DNA from 3 places in the Rhizorhabdus dicambivorans genome. Region 1 is predicted to be linked to each of the others. Evidence: predicted binding sites of a transcription regulator. Region 1 holds the regulator's gene; each other region holds the start of a gene.

Region 1 (7,794 bases):
TGGACGATGGCGAAATGGCCGAGATCGAGGCCGCCGCCATCGAGCATGGCATGGACGTGCTGGTCGAGGTCCACGACGCGGCCGAACTGGAGCGCGCGATCAGGCTGAAATCGCGGCTGATCGGGGTGAACAACCGCGACCTGCGGGACTTTTCGATCGATCTCAACCGCACCTATGAGCTGGTCGGCAACGCGCCCGCCGGCTGCACCTTCGTCGCCGAGAGCGGGCTCGGTTCCAAGGCCGATCTCGACGCGATGGCCGAACATGGCGTCCGCTGCTTCCTGGTCGGCGAGAGCCTGATGCGCCAGGACGATGTGGCGGCCGCCACGCGCAGGCTGCTGACCGGGGCATGAGCGACAAGCTCACCCATATCGACGAGGATGGCGCGGCCCGCATGGTCGACGTCTCCGCCAAGGCCGAGACGAAGCGCGTCGCCGTCGCCGAGGGCCGCATCCTGATCGCGGCACAGGCGCTGGAGGCGATCCGCGCCGGTTCGGTGAAGAAGGGCGACGTGCTCGCGGTCGCGCGGGTCGCGGGGATCATGGCGGCGAAGAAGACCGCCGACCTGATCCCGCTCTGCCACCCGCTGCCGATCTCGGGCGTCACCCTCGACCTCGCGATCGAGGCCGACGGCATCCGCGCCACCGCGTCGGTGACGACCACCTATACCACCGGCATCGAGATGGAGGCGCTGACCGCCGTCTCGGTGGCGCTGCTGGCCGTCTATGACATGGCCAAGGCGCTCGACAAAGCCATGCGGATCGAAGGGGTCCGGCTGCTGTCCAAGACCGGCGGCAAGTCGGGCGACTGGAAGGCGGAATAGGCCGATGGCGCTGATCCCGACGGCCGAGGCGCAGGCGCGGATGTTCGCGCTGAAGGAGGCGCTGCCCGTCGAGACCGTGCCGCTGCTCGACGCCCGTGGCCGCTATGCCGCCGGGGACATCCTGTCGAAGCGCACCCAGCCCGCGCTCGATCTGTCGGCGATGGACGGCTATGCGATCCGCTTCGCCGAACGCCCCGGCCCGTGGACCGTCGCGGGCGAAAGCGCGGCGGGCGGCGGCCTCGGCCGCGCGCTGGCGCCCGGCGAGGCGGCGCGCATCTTCACCGGCGCCCCGGTTCCCGAAGGGGCCGACAGCATCCTGATCCAGGAGGAGGCGGGCCGCGACGGCGACAGCCTGACCATGACCGGCGAGGGGCCGCCCCGGATCGGCGCGCATATCCGCCGCAAGGGCAGCGACTTCGCCGAGGGCGACATACTGATCCCGGCCGGTGCCCCGATCGGCGCGGCGGCGATCGCGCTGGCGGCGAGCGGCGGCCATGGCGCGCTTCCCGTGCGGCGGCGCCCGCGCGTCGCGATCCTCTCGACTGGCAACGAACTGGTGCCGGCGGGCGAACCCACGACCGGCGCGCTGCTCCCCGCCTCGAACGGGCCGATGCTCGCGGCGCTGCTGGCGGGCACCCCGGCGCAGGTCACCGACCATGGCATCATCCGCGACGATCTCGGCCTGATCAGTGCCGCCTTCGCCGATCTGGCGGGCGGCGCCGACATCATCGTCACCACCGGTGGCGCCTCGGTCGGCGACCATGACCTCGTCCTCCCCGCGCTGGAGCAGGCGGGCGCGACGATCGACTTCTGGAAGGTGCGGATGAAGCCGGGCAAGCCGGTGATGATCGGCACGCTGGGCGGGGCAATCGTGCTTGGCCTGCCCGGCAATCCGGTCTCGGCCTTCGTCACCGCGACATTGTTCCTGAAGCCGCTGATCGCGCATCTGCTGGGCAGCGCCCGGCCGGTTCCGCCCCCCGCCGCCGCCCGGCTGGGCGAAGCGCTGCCCGCGACCGGCGGCCGGGCCGAATATCTGCGCGGCAAATGGTCGCGGGGGCTGGCCGTCCCCACCGCCAGCCAGGACAGCGCCGGCCTCGCCGCGCTGGTCGAGGCGGAGCTGCTGATCGTCCGGGAATCGGACTCGCCGGCGCTGGAAGCGGGCGCCGATGTGGAGATCATTCCGCTCGCTTGACAGATTCCCTACAGTTGCCTAAATGTTCCTCGTCCGTTCCCGACAAGGACCTTTGGTATGCTGACCCGCAAGCAACATGATCTGCTCATCTTCATTCATGACCGGCTGGCCGCGACCGGCGTGTCGCCCTCGTTCGAGGAGATGAAGGAGGCGCTCGACCTCAAGTCCAAGTCCGGCGTCCACCGGCTGATCAGCGCGCTCGAGGAGCGCAACTTCATCCGCCGCCTGCCCAACCGCGCCCGCGCGCTGGAGGTGCTGCGGATGCCGGAGACGGTGGCAGGCAAGGCCGCCGCGCCCGCGACCAAGGCGAAGGCCCCCGCCTCCGCCCCGGTGCCGCAGGCCGCGAACGAGAATGTGCTGGAGATTCCGCTGCACGGCCGCATCGCCGCCGGTCTGCCGATCGAGGCGCTGGAGGGGCAGAGCAGCCTGTCGGTTCCCGCCGCGCTGCTTGGCCCGGGCGAGCATTATGCGCTCGAGGTGTCGGGGGACTCGATGGTCGAGGCCGGCATCCTCGACGGCGACTATGCGCTGATCCGCCGCGCCCAGACCGCGCGCGACGGCGAGATCGTCGTCGCGCTGATCGCCGATCATGAGGCGACGCTCAAATATTTCCGCAAGGAAGGCGCGATGGTGCGGCTCGACCCGGCCAACCGCTCCTATGATCCGCAGCGCTACAAGCCCGATCAGGTCCAGATCCAGGGCAAGCTGGCAGGGCTGCTGCGGCGCTACTGAGCGCCGCAAGCCCACCACGGGCGGCGTCCCGGCGGAGGCCGGGGCCGCAACAGGCGCTTGCGGGTAGCTGACCGAGAAGCTCTTACGGCCCTGGCCTCCGCCGGGGCGACCGCTTTTCTGGCCGTCTAGCGGAACACCGACCAGGGGTGCTGCCCGACATGGGCCGCCACGCTGTCGATCCGTCCCCGGTCGAGATCGACCGAAAGCCCGCCGGTCCGCGCCAGCAGCGGCCGGTCGATCTTCAGCCAGCGCGGGTTGCAGCCGCGCGGCAGGCGGCGTTCGCTGATCGCGATGTCGGCAGCAGCGCAGGCCCGCGTCATGCGGCGCCAGTCGACCAGATAGGGGCTGCGCGTCGCGAGGATGCGCCAGCGCCGCCCGCCCCGGTTGATTTCCGCCAGGCACAGATCGGCCGAACAGCGCGCCTGCATCAGCGCATCGAACGGCAGCGGTTCCGCATCGACCCCGGCCGCCTCGCTCAGAACCCCGCGCATATAATCGCCGGTCCGTTCGCGCAGCAGCGCCACCCGGCCATCGCCGAGCGCCAGCGCGACATGGCGGCCGTCCCCCGTCACCAGCAGATCGGGCGCGGGCGAAGCCAGCGCCCAGAGCGCGCCCACCGCAAGCGGCGCCAGCCCCCAGCGCCGCAGCTTCGTGCGCCACAGCGCCAGCCACAGCCCGCCGGCCACCATCAGCGCGAAGGCCCCCCAGGCCATGGTCGGCAGCATCGCCACCGATCCCGGCGCGTCGGCGACGCGGTGCGCGATCCACAGCAGCAGGGCGAGCGCATGGGAGGCGAGCCACCAGGCCGGCCCGCCAAGCCCCGCCACATCGAGCAGCAGCGCCAGCGCCTCCAGCGGCATGATGACGAAGGTGGTGAGCGGGATCGCGACGATATTGGCGGCGGCGCCGTACAGCCCTGACTTGTGGAAATGGAACAGCGCGATCGGGGCCAGCGCGGCCTCGATCAGCAGGCCCGAGAGCAGCATCACCGCGATCGCCCGGCCCCAGCGCGCCGCCAGCCGCTCCTCGCGCCGCGCGGCGAAGGCGGCGACCCTGGGATGATCGAGCAGCGCGACCAGCGCGGTGACAGCGGCGAAGCTGAGCTGGAAGCTCGGCCCCGCCAGCGCCTCGGGCCAGAGCAACAGCACAACGAGCGCGCCGGTCGCGACGAGCCGCAGGGTGATCGCTTCCCGCCCCATCGCGATCCCGGCCAGCACCAGCAGCGCGGCGACGCAGGATCGGATCGTCGGCACCTGCGCGCCCGACAAGAGGGTGTAGGCGATACCGGCGACCGCCCCCGCGCCGGCCGCGATCAGCAGCAGCGGCGCGCGTAGCGCCAGCGCCGGGCTCAGCGCCAGCAATCTGAGCGTCAGCAGCAGCACCCCGCCGACCACCGCGGAGACGTGCAGCCCCGATACCGAGAGCAGATGGGCGAGACCGGCGCGGCGGAGCGCCTCGGCATCCTCCTCGGCGATCGCGCCCTGGTCGCCGGTCGCCAGGCTGGCGGCGATCCCGCCCGCGCTGGCACCGGCCACCCGCGCCTCGATGTGCTGCGACAGGCGGGCGCGGGCGTCGGCGAGCCAGAGCAGGAAACCGCCCGCCTCGCCCGCCGCGATGCGCGGCCGGTCGAGCGCCTTGCCGGTGGCGCCGATGCCGGCGAACCAGGCGGCGCGCGCATAATCATAGGCGCCCGGCACCGCCGGCGGCGCGGGCGGCAGCAGGCGGGCGCGCACCACGATCCGGCTGCCGCCGACGACCGGCCCGGCCAGATCGGCCTCGTCGATATTGAGCCGGAGGCGCGGGGGCAGCAGCAGGCCGGGATCGGTGGCGATGGTGAGCCGCACCAGTTCGCGCGCCGGCAGCCGCTCGACCGCCTCGATCCGCCCCGCCACCTCGGCGACCCGTGGCCGGTCGATGCGCGGCGAGGCCACCCAGTCGGCGCGGAACCAGATCAGCAGCAGCCCGGCGAGCGCGACCAGCCCACCCGCCAGCAACGATCGGCCCAGCCGCGTGCCGGGGCCGACCGCGAGCCCCAGCAGAGCCACCCCGCCGAGCAGCGCCATCGCCGCATACCAGCCCGCCGGGCGGGGCAGCGCCAGCCAGAGCGCGATTCCCGCGCCCAGCGCGACCGGCAGCCACAGCGCCAGCTGATCGCGCTCCGCCTCCAGAACCGCCTCGATCCGCCGCGCCGCGCCGGCCATGCGGTCCCGCAGGCCGGCGATCACCGTTCGCCCGACAATGGGGCCGGGCCGGCACCGTTCGAATCGCCGGCCAATTTGACCCGGCGGGAAAATGCTTTACGGGGCGCATCGACATCGCAGGCCATTGCCCGATCTTGGAGAAACCGCGCGTGGGCGCAAGCACCGAAAATCAGACCCCATCCGGCCAGGTCGTCACCCGCTTCGCCCCCTCGCCGACCGGATTCCTGCACATCGGCGGCGCGCGCACCGCTTTGTTCAACTGGCTGTTCGCCCGCCATCACGGCGGCAAGTTCCTGCTCCGCATTGAGGATACCGACCGCGCGCGCTCCACCCAGCCGGCGATCGAGGCGATCCTCGACGGCATGACCTGGCTCGACCTGAACTGGGACGGCGAGGTGGTCTATCAATTCTCGCGCGCTGCCCGCCATGCCGAGGTGGCCCAACAGCTGCTCGCCGCCGGCCATGCCTATCGCTGCTATGCGACGCCCGAGGAACTGGCCGAGCTGCGCGAGCAGCAGAAGGCCGCCCGGCAGCCGCTGCGCTATGACGGCCGCTGGCGCGATCGCGATCCTTCGGTGGCGCCGCAGGGCGCCCCGTTCGTCATCCGGCTGAAGGCCCCGCGCGAGGGCGAGGTGACGATCGACGACCGGGTGCAGGGCCAGGTCACCGTCCAGAATGCCGAGCTCGACGACATGATCCTGCTCCGCTCGGACGGGACGCCCACCTATATGCTGGCGGTGGTGGTCGACGACCATGACATGGGCGTCACCCACGTCATCCGGGGCGACGACCATCTCAACAACGCCTTCCGCCAGCTCGCCCTGATCCGGGCGATGAACGAGATTTCGGGCGACTGGCCCGATCCGGTCTACGCCCATATCCCGCTGATCCACGGCGCCGACGGCGCCAAGCTCTCCAAGCGCCACGGTGCGCTGGGCGTCGACGCCTATCGCGACGAGATGGGGCTGCTGCCGGAAGCGGTGAACAACTATCTGCTGCGGCTCGGCTGGGGCCATGGCGACGACGAGATCATCAGCCGCGAGCAGGCGGTGGAGTGGTTCGACCTCGCCGGGGTCGGCCGTTCGCCCTCGCGCTTCGATTTCAAGAAGCTCGAGAATCTCAACGGCCATTATATGCGCGAGGCCGACGATGCGCGGCTTGCGGACCTGATCATCGCCGGAGTCGCGGCCGATGCGGGCCGCGAGTTCGACTCGGAGGATCGCGACCTTCTGCTTCGCAGCATTCCTTTTTTGAAGGCAAGGGCCAAGGATCTCAAGGAGTTACGGGACGGGGCGGCGTTTCTGTTTCGCACTCGCCCGCTCGATATGGACGAGAAGGCCGCATCGCTGCTAGACGAGCCGGGCAAGGCGCTGCTGGCCCAGGCCCGCGACGCTCTTGCGGCCACCGCCGACTGGTCCGCGGCCGCGCTGGAAGCGGCGGTCCGATCGGTGGCGGAGCAGGGGGGGATCGGCCTCGGGAAAGTGGCTCAGCCGCTGCGTGCTGCGCTCACGGGCCGTACCACCTCCCCCGGGATATTCGACGTCCTGGCGCTCCTCGGCCGCGAGGAGAGCCTGGGCCGGCTGGGCGACCAGCTCGAACAGGGGTGAACCAACGGACGGGGCCGGCGCGCCGGCCCAGGGGCGAACGACAGGAGAATGAGCTATGGCGGATAATGTGAAACTGGAGTTCGGCGGCAAGGCGTCCGAATATCCCGTCCTGTCGGGTACCACCGGCCCCGACGTCATCGACATCCGCAAGCTCTATGCCGCGACCGGCGCCTTCACCTATGATCCGGGCTTCACCTCGACCGCGTCGTGCCAGTCGGCGCTGACCTATATCGACGGTGACGAGGGCATCCTGCTCCACCGCGGCTATCCGATCGACCAGCTCGCCGAACAGTCGAGCTTCATGGAGGTCAGCTACCTGCTGCTCAACGGCGAGCTGCCGAGCGCCAAGGAGCTGGAGAGCTTCACCTACACGATCAGCCGCCACACCATGCTGCACGAGCAGCTGGCGACCTTCTATCGCGGTTTCCGCCGCGACGCGCACCCGATGGCGATCATGTGCGGCGTGGTCGGCGCCCTGTCCGCCTTCTACCATGACTCGACCGACATCAACGATCCCAAGCAGCGCATGATCGCGTCGCACCGGCTGATCGCGAAGATGCCGACGATCGCGGCGATGGCCTATAAATATTCGGTCGGCCAGCCCTTCCTCTATCCGCGCAACGACCTGAGCTACACCGCCAACTTCCTGCGCATGACCTTCGGCGTGCCGGCCGAGGAATATGAGGTCGATCCGGTGATCGAATCGGCGATGGACAAGATCTTCATCCTCCACGCCGACCATGAGCAGAACGCCTCGACCTCGACCGTGCGCCTCGCCGGCTCGTCGGGTGCCAACCCGTTCGCCTGCATCGCGGCCGGCATCGCCTGCCTGTGGGGCCCGGCGCATGGCGGCGCCAACGAGGCGGCGCTCAACATGCTGCGCGAGATCGGCACCCCCGATCGCATCCCGGAATATATCGCCCGCGCCAAGAACAAGGACGATCCGTTCCGCCTGATGGGCTTCGGCCACCGCGTCTACAAGAATTTCGACCCGCGCGCGAAGGTGCTCGGCAAGGCCGCGACCGAGGTGCTCGACAAGCTCGGCATCAGCGATCCGGTGCTCGACACCGCGCGCGAACTGGAGCGGATCGCGCTTTCCGACCAGTATTTCATCGACAAGAAGCTCTACCCGAACGTCGATTTCTATTCGGGCGTGATCCTGTCGGCGATCGGCTTCCCGACGACGATGTTCACCGTGCTGTTCGCGCTCGCCCGCACCGTTGGCTGGGTGGCGCAGTG
Region 2 (7,794 bases), on a different replicon from region 1:
TGCAGGAAGCGCAGGCGAAGATCGGCAACCTCGATCTTCCGCCCGGCATGTATACAGCCTGGGGCGGCACATTCGAAAGCCTGCAATCGGCCCGGCTGCGCTTGCTGATCGTCGTGCCAATCTGCTTCGTTGCCATCTACGCACTGCTCTACATGGCACTCGGCGGGCTCGTGCCGGCAGCGATCGTCTTTAGCGCGGTGCCGATGGCGCTCGCCGGCGGCGTGTTCGCGCTGCTCCTGCGCGGCATCCCGTTTTCGATCACCGCGGCGGTCGGGTTTATCGCGCTGTCGGGCGTGGCGGTGCTCAACGGCCTTGTCATGATGAGCGCGATCCGCAAGCGACGCGAAGAAGGGGCGGGCGAGGAAGACGCCATCGTCAGTGGCGCGATGCAGCGCGTGCGCCCCGTGTTGATGACGGCGTTAGTCGCCAGTCTCGGATTTGTGCCGATGGCATTGGCAACCGGTACGGGTGCCGAAGTCCAGCGGCCGCTCGCGACCGTGGTCATCGGCGGACTGATCACCTCGACCGTGCTCACATTGCTCGTTTTGCCGGCGATCACGGCTCTTGCTGCTCGGTGGCAAGTCCGCCGTGATCAACGATCCAAGATCGACGCCGCTGTCCAGAGTTAACGGCGGGCCACGAAGGCTACACTACCGAGGAGTGGACGGTCAGCTAAGTTGACCGTCCGCTGGTTGGCGGGATAAGTCGGGCTTCGAAGAGCAGCATTGGATCGCGGCAGGGGCGTCCTCAAGAGACGAGTCTCATTTGGAAATTGCGGAGGTGTCTCTTTTCGAAGTTGCGCTTACAAATTCTTAGAGCGATAATAAGAATTATGTTAAATATCAATATCTTATAAGAATATCAGTCCCGATACAACGCGGAGACCTTTCATGGAAGTCCGATTGAGCGCGACACCTAAAGGCAACGGATTTCAGGCAACGGTCGCATTGCCCGATGGGGTATCGATCAGCTCGGCCGAATCCTATCCCACCGAAGCCGAAGCGATCACCGCGGCGGCCGTGAAGTTGTTGGAGATGCCCGATCGCCTGATGCGCGCGACCGCAGTAGAAGCCGATCTTGCGATCAGCGGCAGCTCATCGCCGGCGTAGCGCCGCCAAGGTGTCCGGCATGATCGTGTAGACTGCCTCGCGCTGGGCGCCGCGATTTTGATGATCCACCCGATAGCCCTGATAGTGGCGTCGCAGGAGGCCGCCCCGACATAGATCCGACACTGCGCGGCTGACATTGCAGCGGCCCGATTGGCGAACCCGCTCACGGACCCTTTCTTCAATGACACGGTCAGCCTGTGTCGGATCGGCCGGTAGTTCGTCAGCCTGCTCAAGTGCCGACCGCACGGTTTCGATCGTCGAACGGCGCCAGGGTGTACGCTGCGCGATCGGAGCCAGCGCATCGCACAGCCAGTCGCGGACAGGCACGGCGTCGCCGTTCACCATCACGCTCGGTCCAGCCCTGCCCTTTTCGTCAGCGACTTCCTCCAGGAGCTGGAGGAGCATGTAGGAGAATTTTGGCCGCGGCGAAGCTGCGGCGATCGCCGCCAAAAGCCCCGGCGTGTCCATCCCTCGCGCGGGTTCGACGGATGCTTCGAATAGGTCTGCCTGATGGAACATAGCATGAATCTACTATGCACTTTGGTGGATGTGAATCCCACAAAGGACCGAAGGCGCTTTTTTTCTGGCGGATTCCACAGGCTTCGGAAGCGGTGCATTTGAGCTGCTTGACTCATCGCCGGGAACAGGAACAAATAAGGAACGAATCAACGAGTCCCGAGTCTCCTGAATGCCATGCGTCAATCAACCGTCCTTGAAGATTTGCGAGCGCGCATCGCGCGTATCGAGGGCGTAGGCGTTCAGCGCGAAGCGATCCCGTTCGGCATCGACGAACTGGATCAGCGATTGCCGGGCGGAGGCATTGCTGCAGGTGCTCTCCATGAAATGATGGGCAGTCCCGATCTCGCGGACGAGGCGAGTGCGACGGTCTTTCTGGCGGGAATCCTGGCGCGAATGGAAGGTCCCGTCTTCTGGTGCCTGCGCTGGCGCGACCTGTTTGCCCCTGCCCTTCATCTCGCCGGTCTTCATCCAGATCGGGTCATCTATGTCGAGGCCGGCAGCGACACCAATGTCCTGCTCGCGATGGAGGAGTGCCTGCATCACCCTGGCATCGCCGGTGTGGTTGGCGAAGTCGGGAAATATTCGACTACTGCATCGAAGCGCCTGCAATTGGCGGCGGAAAGCTCGGGTGTAGCGGCCTTCGTGTTTCGTCGCGCGGCGAAGGCCGAACAGGTCGCCGAAGGGACGGCAGCGATGACACGCTGGCGGATCACCGCTTCACCAAGCGAAGATCTCGGTCTGCCGAGCCTGGGTCGCCCTCGCTGGCATGTGGATTTGGAACGTGTGCGCGGTGGTAATCCGCACGCCTGGATCGTGGAGGCGTGCGATGCGACGGGTCGTATCGCTCTTCCTGCCGCACTGGTCGACCGACCGGCTGCGGCGGAAGATCGCAAAATTGTCGCCTGAGTGCCGTGACGGCCTGGTCCTTGATCTTCCGCTGGTGACCGCGGTGCCCGATCACGGCAGGAAAGTCATTGCTGCCGTCGATGCCGAGGCTAAGGCGCTCGGTGTCCGCGTCGGCATGACCGTGACGAAGGCCCGAGCGTTTGCCCCTGAATTGCAGGTCGTCGATGCCGACCCGGAGGGCGACCTGCAGGGACTTCGCGATCTCGCGCTATGGGCGGGCCGCCGATACTCACCCTTCGTATCACCGGATGCGCCCGACGGAATCTGGCTCGACATCACCGGCTGCGCGGGTCTCTTTGGCACCGAGAAGGCGCTGCTCAAGGATCTCCATCGCCGTGTTGCCGCGTCGGGGCTGGCTCTGCAGATCGCTGTGGCCGACACTGCAGGCTGCGCCCATGCCGTTGCGCGGCATGTACCCGCCGGCCGGCCGGTCACGATCGAGCCGGGCGGACACCGCACTGCCATTTCCATCCTGCCGATATCGGCGTTGCGATTGCCAGGACGCGAGGTCGAAGGTTTGCGCAAGCTCGGATTTGAGCGGATCGAACAGCTCATCGGTGCGCCGCGCGGCCCTCTCGCCAAACGGTTCGGCCGCGAATTGCATCGGCGGCTGGATCAGGCGCTCGGCTTCGTGCCCGAGCCGATCGAGCCGATCTACCCTGAACATCTGCCGCGGGCCCGTCGAGGTTTCATGGAGCCGATCGCGACACCTGAAGCCTTCGCCCAGGTGATCGGCGATCTCGTTGCCGATGTGGTGGGGCAGCTCACCTGTATCGGCAAGGGTGCTCGCCGATTGGATTGCTATTTCCACCGTGTGGACGGCCACAATCAGGCGATCCGCATCGGGACCGCAACCGCATCCCGCGACGCAGGCCATCTCGCGAAATTGCTGTGCGCTAAGATCGAGACGGTCGAGCCAGGGCTTGGCATTGAGGCAATGACCCTCGTGACGCCGCTGGCTGACGCGCTCGCGGCCCAACAGGATGAAGGGTTGGAAAGCCCGCGACGCGGGCCGAACCTCGCCTCTCTGGTCGATGCGCTCGCCAACCGTTTTGGTCCACGGAGCCTGCATCGGGCGGCACCGCACGCGAGCAGTATGCCTGAGCGCTCGATCACCACGATGCCCGCCCTTGCGAAAGATAGCGGCGCCCAGTGGGACGATGACCTCCCTCGCCCCGCCCGCATGTTGGATCGACCCGAGCCAATCGACGTGGTCGCCCTGCTGCCAGACGATGCCCCTCGCCTCTTCGTGTGGCGTCGAAAGCGCTATCGGGTGACCCGAGGCGATGGTCCGGAACGCTTGCACGGCGAATGGTGGCGCGAGAGCGGCAATGAGGCCGACAAGGCGCTGATCGTCCGGGATTATTATCAGGTCGAGACCGAGACAGGCGGTCGGTACTGGCTGTTCCGGCTCGGTGACGGCGTAAATCCGGCTACGGGCACCATGCGCTGGTTCATCCACGGTGCGTTCGCATGAGCGAGGTCGACGCCAACTATGTCGAGCTGCAGGTTACGACGCACTTCAGCTTCCTGAGGGGCGCATCATCCCCCGAGGAGCTGTTCGCCGCGGCCGCATTGCTCGGATTGCCTGCTCTCGGCGTCGTTGATCGAGGATCGGTCGCCGGCATCGTCCGGGCCTGGGATGCCGAACGGACCACCGGCGTTCGTGCCATCATCGGATGCAGGATCGATCTGAGCGACGGCACGGCGCTACTGCTCTATCCGACGGATCGCGCAGCCTATGGCCGAATGTGCCGACTGCTCAGCATCGGCAAAGAACGCGGCGGCAAGGGAGCCTGTCATCTCGACTGGTCGGATGTCGAACAATGGAATGACGGGCTCATCGCGATCCTGAGTCCTGACCGGGCAGACGTCGGCACCGAGGCCGCCCTTGCGCGGACGAAACGGATTTTCGCCGACCGTGCCTATCTGGCTCTGACGATCCGGCGGCGACCGAAAGATGCGATCCGGCTGCGTGATCTCGCGAACCTGGCGGCTGCGGCTCGCGTTCCTACGGTCGCGACCAATGACGTGCTCTACCACGCGGCGGAGCGCCACATGCTGCAGGATGTTGTCACTTGCATCCGGGAGAAATGCACGATCGACGAATTGGGCGCTCGGCGCGAGCGGTTCGCCGATCGGCATCTCAAGACCGGCCAGGAAATGGAGCGGCTGTTCCGTCGCTATCTCAAGGATGCGTCGCCCGTCTCTCGCACGCTCGAGATCGCAGCGCGGTGCAGTTTCAGCCTTGAGGAGCTCCGTTACCAATATCCGGATGAGATCAATGTGCCCGGCCGGACGCCGCAGGAGGAGCTGGAGCGGCTGACCTGGGAGAAAGCCCCCGACCGCTATCCCGAGGGGGTCGATGACAAGGTGCGCTCGCAACTGGTGCACGAACTGAAGCTCATCGCGGACCTTGAGTATGCGCCCTATTTCCTGACCGTCCATTCCATCGTGACCGAAGCGCGGCGGCGCGAGATTATCTGCCAGGGACGTGGGTCGGCCGCGAACAGTGCCGTTTGCTACGTGCTGGGCATCACCTCGATCGATCCGGTGCGCTCGGAATTGCTGTTCGAGCGTTTCGTGTCGGCCGAGCGGCGCGAGCCGCCCGATATCGACGTCGATTTCGAGCATGAGCGCCGGGAGGAAGTGATCCAGTGGATTTATGAGACTTATGGGCGGACGCACTCGGCGCTGACGGCCGTCGTGACCCGCTATCGCGCGCGGGGCGCGGTCCGCGAAGTCGGCAAGGCGCTCGGCCTGAGCGAGGACATGACGGCGGGTCTGGCCGGGTCCGTCTGGGGATGGAGCCAGGATGGCGTCGAGGAAAAACACGCGGAAGAGCTCAATCTGGACCTCGCCGACCGGCGCCTGGTGCTGACCCTGGAATTGGCCCGTCAGCTCATCAATACGCCGCGCCATTTGTCGCAGCATCCTGGCGGATTCGTGCTGACGCGCGATCGGCTTGACGAACTGGTGCCCATCGAGCCGGCTGCGATGGAAGATCGACAGGTGATCGAATGGGACAAAGACGATATCGATCTCCTGGGCTTCATGAAGGTCGATGTCCTGGCGCTGGGCATGTTGTCGTGCATGCGGCGGGCGTTCGAGTTCATGGAGAATGACAAGGGCCTGAAGCTCGATCTCGCGACCATCCCCGCCGAGGATCCGGCGACCTACGCGATGATCCGCAAGGCCGATACCTTGGGTGTCTTCCAGATCGAGAGCCGCGCACAGATGGCGTCCATTCCGTTGATGGCGCCGCGCACCTTCTATGATCTGGTCATTCAGGTGGCGATCGTGCGCCCCGGGCCGATCCAGGGCGATATGGTCCACCCTTATCGTCGCCGGCGCAACGGCGAGGAGGCCGTCACCTATCCGACCGAGGAACTGCGGCGCGTGCTCGAGAAGACCTTGGGGGTGCCGCTGTTTCAGGAGCAGGCGATGCGCGTGGCCATCGAATGCGCTGGCTTCACACCGAGCGAAGCGGATCTGCTTCGGCGCGCGATGGCGACGTTCAAGCTGACAGGCGGCGTCTCACATTTTCGGGACAAGCTGATCGATGGCATGGTCGCGCGCGGATACGATCAGGAATTCGCGGAGCGCACCTTCAAACAGATCGAGGGCTTCGGCTCCTATGGTTTCCCGGAAAGCCACGCCGCGAGCTTTGCGCTGATCGCCTACGCCAGCAGTTGGGTGAAATGCCATCATCCAGATGTGTTTTGCGCCGCGCTGCTAAATGCCCAGCCCATGGGCTTTTATGCCCCGGCCCAAATCGTCCGCGACGCGCGTCAGCATGGCGTCGAGATCCGCCCGATCGACGTCAATCACAGCCGCTGGGATTGCACCCTTGAGCCAACGGGCGGCCGCTATCTCGCCGTTCGGCTGGGCCTTCGCATGGTGAATGAGCTCGCCAACCGCGATGCCGCGGCGATCGTCACGGCGCGCGCCGATCAACACTATGAGAGCGTCGAGGAAATCCAGCGGCGTGCCGGCGTGGGGCGCGGCGCTCTGGATCGGATCGGCGAAGCCGATGGGTTCGGCTCATTGGGGAACAATCGGCGTGAGGGACTGTGGAGCGTTAAGGGGCTCGGCAATGCAGCATTGCCCTTGTTCGCTGCGGCGGACGAACGTGAAGGCAAGCTACGCCAGGAAGCGATCGAGCCGACGGTCATCCTTGCGCCTATGGGCGCCGGCGCGGAAGTGGTCGAGGATTATCGGGCCTCTGGCCTGTCGCTGCGGGCTCATCCGCTGGCGTTCCTGCGCGACGAATTGCGCAATCGCAAGATGATCACCTGCGATGAGCTGCAGTCCATGAAAGACGGCCGCTGGATCAATCTCGCGGGGATCGTGCTGGTCAGACAGAAGCCGGGCTCCGCCAAGGGCGTCATGTTCATCACGCTGGAGGACGAAACGAACGTCGCCAACCTGGTGGTATGGACCAACGTGTTCGAGAAGCATCGGCGCGCCGTCCTGGGTGCGTCGATGATGGGCGTGCGAGGCCAGGTGCAGCGCGAGGGCGAGGTGATCCATGTGGTCGCCCAGCGGCTCGATGATTTGTCGCCGCTCCTTGCCAGCGTTGGCACACGCACGGATGTCGCCGATATCTACCGGGTTAGTCGCGCTGACGTGGCCAAACATCCGCTGCGGTGCGATCCCCGTGATCTGGTATCGTGGGATCGCAGATCGCTGACGCCACCGCCTGATCCCGGCATAAGGGTCCGTTCGCGTGATTTCCGCTGATCCTGTCCAAACTCGCCGGCTCGCAGCTCCGGGGGAAAACGAGAGAAGTTCGGCGCAGTGGGAGCTTGTCATTAGACTAGCCGGTCGGTGCATAGGTATTCGGGCGAGAGACATCATTCCAGCTCATGGCAGGGAGCCTGGACCATTCCTATATCGCCTTCGGGGGCCAGCTTACGGCCAACGCGTCACAGTGTTTCTGTTCACGCCATTGACGTGTGAGCGGGTGAACGAGGCGCGCCAGCAACAGCCGGAGCAGGAAAGCAGCGTTTCATGGTATCTTCGTCCGCCGCGACAGTTGAAGCCCTCATCGCGACACTGCTTGCGACACGGAATCAGACCGACATGATTGCCAAGCTGGGCCAATCGCCGCGGCCTGCGATGTCCAAGGCGATCGGCGCCGAGATCCGGTCCGCAATCGAGACGCTCGGCGGTCATATCGAAGCAAAACGCCGCCGCGAGGCGACCGTGACGCTCCTCGCGCTGTTGTACATCGATGCCGCCTATGTGGTGCCCCGCC
Region 3 (7,794 bases), 280 kb from region 1:
ATACGCCGTTTAGAAAGGTTTGAGGTCTTTTGCTTGCGCCCTCAGGCGCCGGGCGCGAGCCATCCGGCTCGCTTGGCTTTCCTCGCAATAAGCTCGGACGCGCTTTTCGCGCTTGCCTCTTCGAGCCTCTCTTATTTCTACGATAAGATCATCGTCGGAGCCCGCAGGGCTCCGCAAGGCCAAAGGCCGTCCGAGCTTATGCGAGGAAAGCCAAGCAGCGCGGATGCGCTGCGCCCGGCGCTTGAGGGCCAATCAAACTACGCAGCCAGCCGGTTGCCGAAGCCCAGCATCGCCCTGGCCTGGCGCTGCGCCTCGATGATCTCGCGGGCGGTCATCTCTTCCGAGATTTCCGCGCGGCACTCCATCGCGCGGGCGTTGCCGCCCAGCGCCGCGATGTTGAACCATTTGTGCGCGGCGACGAGATCGAGCGGGCAGCCGTCCGCCCCCGCCGAATAGGAGACGCCAAGCTGGAAGCAGGCGTCGATATCCCCCCGCATCGCATCGCTAAGGCGCGATTCGGTCAGGAACTGCTGCGATCTGAGACTATGGCCCATGTCACGCTCCACTGTTTCCCCGGGAGCGGCATGGTCTCTTGCTGGCCGACCGGTACCGTTCCCCAACAGGGTTAACGGCGCGGTGACGGCATTGTTTAGGCGGGAATGGAGGTGGCGGGTCGCATGCCCGATCCGGTCCGCCGGTTCAGGCCTCGCGGCCGAGCCAGTAAAGCTCGCGTCCATGGACGCGCAGCCAGGCGCGCTCGGCCGCCGGATCGCGGCCCAGCAGCCGCTCGACCGCGGCGTGGAAATCGGCGCTGTGGTCCATGTGCAGCCGGTGCGCCACCTCATGCGCGACGGTCGCCTCCAGCACCGTCGGTGGGGCCAGGATCAGCCGCCAGCTATAGCGTATGTCGCCATTGGCCGAGCAGCTTCCCCAGCGCGCGCGCGGATCGCCGATCGACACCCGGCCGATCGTCACGCCGGCCCGCTCGGCATAGCGCAGCGTCTCCGCCTCCAGCCGCCGCAGCGCCTGCGCCTTGAGCCAGCGGATCACCCGCGCGCTCAACAGGTCGGCGGGTTCGGGCACCACCAGCCGGTCGCCGGTCCGGCGGACGATGCGCCCGGTGGCGGCAAGCTCGATGGTCAGCCGCTCGCCCGCCACCTCGACCGCCATGCCCGGCACGATCGGGCGGGCATGGGGCAGGGCGTCGAGCGCCTGTTCGATCCAGTCGCGCTTGGTCTCCACCCATTTCAGCGCGGCCTTGAGCGAGGCGCGCGCGGGCAGGATCAACCGCACCCCGCCGTCGCGCGGATCGACGCTCAGCCGCATGCTGCGCGCCTGCGCCATGCGCCTTACCTGCAACGGCCGGATCCGCCCGCCTGCCGCGAAATGCATATCGGGCGCGGCGGGGGCCGGGGCCGGGTTGGGCTTGCGGCGGAAGATCATCGCATCCTCTTGTCGACAGACGCTAGCACCGCCATCTTACAATTCCCGGTCGACGAGGTGATGTTCGAGATCGCCCGCCTCGTCCTCCGAAACCGTCCAGCCGCGCACCGAGACACCCGCCTTGTGGACCGATTCCGGATCGCCGCTGACCAGCGGATGCCAGTCCGGCAGCGGCTGCCCCTCGTCGAGCAGGCGATAGGCACAGGTCGAGGGCAGCCAGTCGATCTCGCGCAGGACCCGGGGCGTCAGCCGCACGCATTCGGGGACGAAGGTGCGCCGATGCTTGTAATCCTTGCAGAGCCCGGTGCGCCGGTCGAGCAGCCGGCAGGCGACGTTGGTCGCCATCAGTTCGCCGGTCTCCTCATCCTCCAGCTTGTGGAGGCAGCATTTGCCGCAGCCGTCGCACAGCGACTCCCATTCGGCCCGGCTCATCTCGTCGAGCCGCTTGGTTTCCCAGAAGCGGGGCTGATCGGTCATATCCCATCATAGTCCGTTTTCGGGACACCGTCGTCCCGGATGTAATTCGGAGCCCCGATGGACTCCGCAAGCGCGAACGCACGCCCGAGCTTATGCGAGGCAAGCCAAGGCGGACACATGTCCGCCGCCCGGCGCTTGAGGGCTAACCGATCAACGCGCCCAGCGCTCGATGTCGCCGGCCACCGCCTCGGCGCCCTTGTCCTGGGCGACGAGAGCGAGCGGCTCGCCCCCGGGGCCGAAGAGCATCGCCGTGCGGCTATGGTCCATCAGATAGTTGTTCTTCTCTTCGGCCGCGAACTGCTCGGGCGGGCGCGGGTCCTTCTTGTCCTGCTTGGCGGGGATCTTCTGGTAATAGACCGCGAAGGCCTTGGCGGTGGCGGCGATCTGGGCCGGCGTCCCGGTCAGCGCGACGAGGCCGGGGAAGGCGTTGGTATAGGCCTTGAGCGCGGCGGGGGTGTCGCGTTCGGGATCGACGGTGATGAAGATCGGCTGCACCCGCGCGGCTAGATCGGGGTTGCGCTGCCGGAGCAGGCGATAGCCCTTCATGATCGTCTGCACGTCGACCGGGCAGACATCGGGGCAGAAGGTGTAGCCGAAATAGATCAGCCGGTATTTGCCGGCGAAATCGCTGTCCTTCACCGCCTTGCCGTCCTGGTCGACCAGCGTGAGGGGGCCGCCGATCCGGGCATCGGCCAGGGGGGGAGTCTCGGGCGGGCCGCCGCAGCCCGACAGCGGCAGCGCGGCCATCGCCAGCAGGGCGGCGACCAGCGGTCGAAGGGTGGGATTGTTCATGGTGCCGCCAGCCATGCTTTGCTATTGGCCCACAAGCAAGAGCCTGATCGGTGAGGTGACGGCTCGCCCACCGGTTGAGCGTTTCGTAACAGGGACATGACCCACAAGATGATCCGCCGCCTTATCCTGCCGAGCTTCGCCGCCGTGGCGCTGGCGCTCGCCGCCACCCCCGCCGCCGCGCAATTTTCCGACAGCTATAATTTCCTCAACGCAGTCCGCCAGTCGGACGGCGACAAGGCGACCAAGGCGCTGCAGGGGAACGGCGCGACCCTGATCAACACGCGCGACTACACCACCGGCGAGACCGCGCTGATCATCACCATCAAGCGGCGCGACCTGACCTGGTCGAACTTCATGCTGAGCCGGGGCGCCAACCCCAATGTCAAGGACGGCAAGGGCAACACCGCGCTGCATTTCACGGCGCTGCTCGGCTTTCCCGAAGGGGCGGAACTGCTGCTGTCGCGCGGCGCGCAGGTCAATCTCGGCAACAGCAGCGGGGAAACGCCGCTGATCATCGCGGTGCAGCAGCGCAACGTGCCGCTGGTCCGCATCCTGCTGGCCAACGGCGCCGACGCGAAGATCGCCGATCGCATCGCCGGCAAGTCGGCGCGCGACTATGCCGCCGAGGATCCGCGCGGCGCGGCGGTGCTCAAGCTGATCGACGAGAACAAGACCGTCGCCAAGCCCAAGCCCAAGATGTCGGGCCCCGGCCTCTGACCGGCCACCGCTCCGGCACGGGCCGGGGGCGCGCCAGATGGAACGCGACGGGCCGGTCCACCGCACCATCCACCCGGCGATCCCGCCCCATGTCGACTATCGGCTGACCGCGCCGGGCGAGACACTGAGCGAGGCATTTGGCGGGGTGTGACTATGGGCCGAGGCGAATCTGGAGAGCATCGAGGCGGCACGGACGGCGTTCGATGAGAGAAGGAAGCCCTGTTCTTTCATCGTCACCCCAGCGCAGGCTGGGGTCCATGTCTCTCAAAGACCGGATGCCGTCGTGAGCGAAGACAGACATGGACGCCAGCCTTTCGCCTTCGGCGAAAGTTTATCCCGAGCGCCTGCCTTGCAGGCAGTCGAGGGGCGGGCATGACGATTCAGGGATTGTCGCGGACCAGGAGAGCAACCTTCTGCCACTGGGACTCTATCATCCCCCAGAAGAAGAACTTCCTCAGCATCGATCCGAACCATGGCCGGTTTCCTGCCATCGATCGGGTCACGATCTCGCGAACTTCCGCCTCATCCCAGGGTATCCATTCGCCAGCGACCGGATGCATCGCGCCGACGAAAGCCGGAAACACTTCGCTGCGCAGGATGATTTCAACGTCGTGCAAAGCGAATCCCGACATGCGGACGGCGTCGGCAAGGCGCCGGTAATCCACTTCCGTATCCAGAAACAGTTCCGACAACGCAGTCCACAGCGGCAATCTGTTTTCGATCTCGGCCGCCGACAGCGTCACACACAGCTCTCCGGAAACGGATCGAGCTCCCCCCACAGCCGCCGGGCCGCGCGTCTTGCGAAGCGCAGCGTCTCCGCCTTGCGCCGCGCGCCCGGCAGCGGGCGGTGGAGCGGCTCGCGCAGGATCGCGGCGTCGTAGCGGTCGGCGACGATCAGGCCGCAGCAGCCGGGCTGGAACGCCTCGGTCTCGAACGGGCTGAGGTCGAACCCGCCGGGCACCGCCCAGAAGAAGCGGTCGCAATAGTCGAGATAGAAGGGCCATTTCGCATCGCCGAGCAGATCGGCGCGCGACACCTTGATCTCGACGATGGTGATGCAGCCCCTGGCATCGATCGCCATGATGTCGGCGCGGCGGCCATTGCCGAGCGGAACCTCCGGCAGCGGCGTCATCTCCGCCTGGAGGAACAGCCGCGCCACGCCGCGCGCGACATCGGCGGCGATCATCGGGGCGAGGGACTCGGGGGCGCTGGCCATGGCGGGAGGATAGAACAAGGCGGGAACGAAGGAAAGGGACCGATCAAGATCCTCCCTGGCAAAGCCGGGGAGGGTGGTGAAAGAGTAAGCCGTCGAAGACGGCGCCAGGGCGCCGCCCTTCCACCATGCTGCGCATGGTCCCCCTCCCCATCGCTACGCGATAGGGAGGACCTTCATCACAGCAGCACCTCGCCCGCGATCCGCTCCGCTTCCGGATGATCGATCTCGACCGCCCACAGGTCGGGGTCGGACTTGCGGCGGCGGGCGATATAGTCGGCGGCGACCCCCGGTTTGTCCGGATCGGTGGGCCCTACAAAGTCCAGCCCATAGCCGCCGTCGAAGCGCCACATGCGTTCCGCGATTCCAGACAGCACGCCGCGGTCCGCCAGCAGCAGCAGCAGCGCGCCCGCGATCGCGTCACCCCTGGCGAGCACCATCGCAGAGCCGCCCTCGGCCTCAATCCGGCGGATCAGCGCCGAGACGAGCAGCCCGGTGGCGGGCCGCGGCTCGGTCATCTTTCGGGTACGGTGCCGGCCCGCCGTTTCAGCTTCGCTGAAACCGTCACGAGCGGGCGTAACCGGGCAGCGAGGCCAGGCGGATGCGCGATCGCATGAAGGTGCCGGTGCCGCGCGCCACCTCCTCCCCCTCGGCATCGATCAGCCGCGCATCGGCGACCAGCACCCGGCGGCGGCCGTTGACCCAGCGGCCCTCGGCGGTGATCGGCCCGGCCTTCAGCGGGCGGGTCAGCAGCAGGTTGAAGGCGGTGGTCAGCAGGAAGAAATCATTGACCAGGCTGTTCGCCGCATAGAAGGCGGCATCGTCGAGCATCTTGAAATAGGTGGTGCCATGGGCCGCGCCGGCGGCGTGATAATGGCTCGGCTCGATCTCGAAGTGGATGCGCGACTCCCCTTCGCGCGGAATCTCCAGCCGGGATGTGAACAGCCGGTTGATCGGCGCCGCCGCATAGAGCGACTCGAGTGCGCGATAATGCGCTTCGGCGCCGGTCTCGCCGGTCATCGGTGGGCCTCAGGCGGCGTCGCGGGCCTCGCCGGTGGCAAACAGCGCATAGAGCGCGTCGTCCGATCCGGCACCCCGCAACTTGGCGACGAAGGCCTTGTCGCGCAGCCGGCGGCTGACCCGGGCGAGCGCCTTCAGATGCTCGACGCCGGCATCGACCGGCGACAGCAGCAGGAACACCAGATCGACCGGCAGATCGTCGATCGCGGCGAAGTCGATCGGGGTGCCGAGTCGGGCGAACAGGCCCACGACTCGATCGAGCCCCTCGATCTTCCCATGCGGGATGGCGATGCCGCCGCCGAAGCCGGTAGAGCCCAGCCGCTCGCGTTCGACGAGGCGATCGACGATCATCCGCGCATCGGCATCCACCAGCTTCGTGGCATGACCGGCAAGCTGCTGGAACAGCGCCTTTTTGTTCGGGACGACCAACGCGGCCTGTATCGCCTGAGGCGACAACAGGTCGCTCAGGTCGTCCATCGATTTGCTGTCAGTCATTCGACGGGGTTCGCTGTCCTTATCCGGCTGCCCGGCTCGGCTCCACCCAGCCGATCGTGCCGTCACTGCGCCGATACACCATATTGAAGGCGCCGGTACCAGAATTTCGGAAAAGAAGCGCGGTGGTATTTCGCAAATCCAGCATCATCACCGCATCCGAAACGGAGGCATCGGGAACATCGACGCGGGTCTCCGCGATGATCACCGGGCTGTCGCCGCTTTCCTCCTCTTCCTCGCGCGGCGCTTCGAACACCGTATAGCCGGCATTGTCATCAATCGCCTCGAGCGAAGGCATGACACTGGCGCCGTTGCGCGATTTCAGCCGGTTCATGTAGCGGCGCAGCTGGGTCTCGACCCGATCGGCGGCCTGGTCGAAGCTCGGATGCGCCTCCATCGCATGGCCCGATCCCTTCAGGATCACGCCGTGCATGACGTGGGCCACGATGTCGCAGGAGAAGCCGTTGCCGTGCTGGCCCCGGCCGAAGGTCACATGGGCGGAGAGACTTCGCGAGAAATATTTGTCGGCGATCGCGTGGAGCCGGTCCTCGACATGGGTGCGAAGGGCGTCGCCCGTGTTGACCTGATGTCCCGAAACACGAATTTCCATAGCAATTCTCCAACCATATGCAGCCGATGATGGGGTATCCGACCGCCCGATGTCATCCGCATCTTAACGGATCGATCAGGCAGCGGCACCTTCCAGCCAGAGCGGCGAATCCAGCTTCTCGATAAACGCCTTGTGTCTCTCCAGTTCCTCCTCGCTGGCATGATGGGGGCGGATCGCCCTGATGGTGCGGGCGGCGACAGCCGCGCGCGTGGTGGCGACGATGATCGTCTCCTCGACGATCACCTCTCCGATCGACAGGCCGATCTGGCGGCCGCCGGTCAGTTCGACATAGAGTTGCGCCAGCAGCTGCGCGTCGAGCAGCGCGCCATGCTTGACGCGATGGCTGCGATCGATCCCGTAGCGGGTGCACAGCGCGTCCAGCGTGTGCTTGGCACCGGGGTGGACCTTGCGGGCGATCGCGACGGTGTCGATCATCCGCGTCAGGCAGATTGCCTCGCGGCTGCACAGCCCCAGCTCTGCGTTGAGGAAGCCGAAGTCGAAGCCGGCATTGTGCGCGACGAGCGGCGAATCGCCGATGAACTCCAGCAGCTCCTCCACCTTGTCGGCGAACAGGGGCTTGTCGCTCAGGAAGCGTTCGGACAGGCCGTGGACATTCTCCGCCTCGATCGGCATCGAACGCTGCGGGTTGAAATAGCAATGATAGGTGCGCCCGGTCTCGACCCGGTTGATCAGTTCGATACAGCCTATTTCGACCAGCCGGTCGCCCGTTGCGGGGTTGAGGCCGGTCGTTTCGGTATCAAAGACGATCTCGCGCATGCCGACAATATCGGACTCCATGCGCCGAGAGGCAAGTGACGAGATGACGGATCGAGCGCCGCGTCCGATCGATCGTGCCGCCATTGTCTATCACGAAATCGGCACGCGCCCGCTTCTTGTGATCGGGCAGCTGCAGCGATCGGATATGCTTGAGTTTCAAGGGGTTCATGCCCGGCCTTGCCAGTACGCGGCGGGCCTGTTTCCAGGCCGGGGCTGAGACCACGGCGATGGCGTCGACCTGGCGCCAGCCCTT

The links. Region 1 encodes LexA, which represses DNA repair genes until DNA is damaged. Its sites were predicted from a motif close to GTTCCNCNCTTGTTCT; they were not measured.
Region 2: the regulator LexA is predicted to act here: its motif matches at 1,756-1,771, upstream of CMV14_RS25490 (ImuA family protein).
Region 3: the regulator LexA is predicted to act here: its motif matches at 4,657-4,672, upstream of CMV14_RS01695 (MmcB family DNA repair protein).

What each region holds. Positions count from the first base shown of each region.
Region 1 covers NZ_CP023449.1:94,371-102,164, forward strand. Annotated here, with positions in the region: gene trpC (indole-3-glycerol phosphate synthase TrpC) at 1-353, shown strand, start outside; gene moaC (cyclic pyranopterin monophosphate synthase MoaC) at 350-823, shown strand; gene CMV14_RS00440 (molybdopterin molybdotransferase MoeA) at 828-2,015, shown strand; gene lexA (transcriptional repressor LexA) at 2,073-2,747, shown strand; gene CMV14_RS00450 (ComEC/Rec2 family competence protein) at 2,873-4,948, opposite strand; gene gltX (glutamate--tRNA ligase) at 5,098-6,555, shown strand; gene CMV14_RS00460 (citrate synthase) at 6,611-7,794, shown strand, end outside.
Region 2 covers NZ_CP023451.1:192,044-199,837, forward strand. Annotated here, with positions in the region: gene CMV14_RS25475 (efflux RND transporter permease subunit) at 1-629, shown strand, start outside; gene CMV14_RS25480 (hypothetical protein) at 891-1,109, shown strand; gene CMV14_RS25485 (hypothetical protein) at 1,095-1,628, opposite strand; gene CMV14_RS25490 (ImuA family protein) at 1,803-2,534, shown strand; gene CMV14_RS25495 (DUF6504 family protein) at 2,455-4,011, shown strand; gene CMV14_RS25500 (error-prone DNA polymerase) at 4,008-7,277, shown strand; gene CMV14_RS25505 (hypothetical protein) at 7,548-7,794, shown strand, end outside.
Region 3 covers NZ_CP023449.1:370,217-378,010, forward strand. Annotated here, with positions in the region: gene CMV14_RS01655 (GNAT family N-acetyltransferase) at 1-23, shown strand, start outside; gene CMV14_RS01660 (sel1 repeat family protein) at 258-554, opposite strand; gene CMV14_RS01665 (M48 family metallopeptidase) at 700-1,443, opposite strand; gene CMV14_RS01670 (YcgN family cysteine cluster protein) at 1,480-1,920, opposite strand; gene CMV14_RS01675 (SCO family protein) at 2,071-2,712, opposite strand; gene CMV14_RS01680 (ankyrin repeat domain-containing protein) at 2,809-3,429, shown strand; gene CMV14_RS27530 (winged helix-turn-helix transcriptional regulator) at 3,467-3,580, shown strand; gene CMV14_RS01690 (DUF7079 family protein) at 3,810-4,172, opposite strand; gene CMV14_RS01695 (MmcB family DNA repair protein) at 4,169-4,645, opposite strand; gene CMV14_RS01700 (DUF1491 family protein) at 4,822-5,160, opposite strand; gene CMV14_RS01705 (PaaI family thioesterase) at 5,207-5,662, opposite strand; gene CMV14_RS01710 (PTS sugar transporter subunit IIA) at 5,672-6,157, opposite strand; gene hpf (ribosome hibernation-promoting factor, HPF/YfiA family) at 6,177-6,764, opposite strand; gene dnaQ (DNA polymerase III subunit epsilon) at 6,840-7,541, opposite strand; gene coaE (dephospho-CoA kinase) at 7,522-7,794, opposite strand, start outside.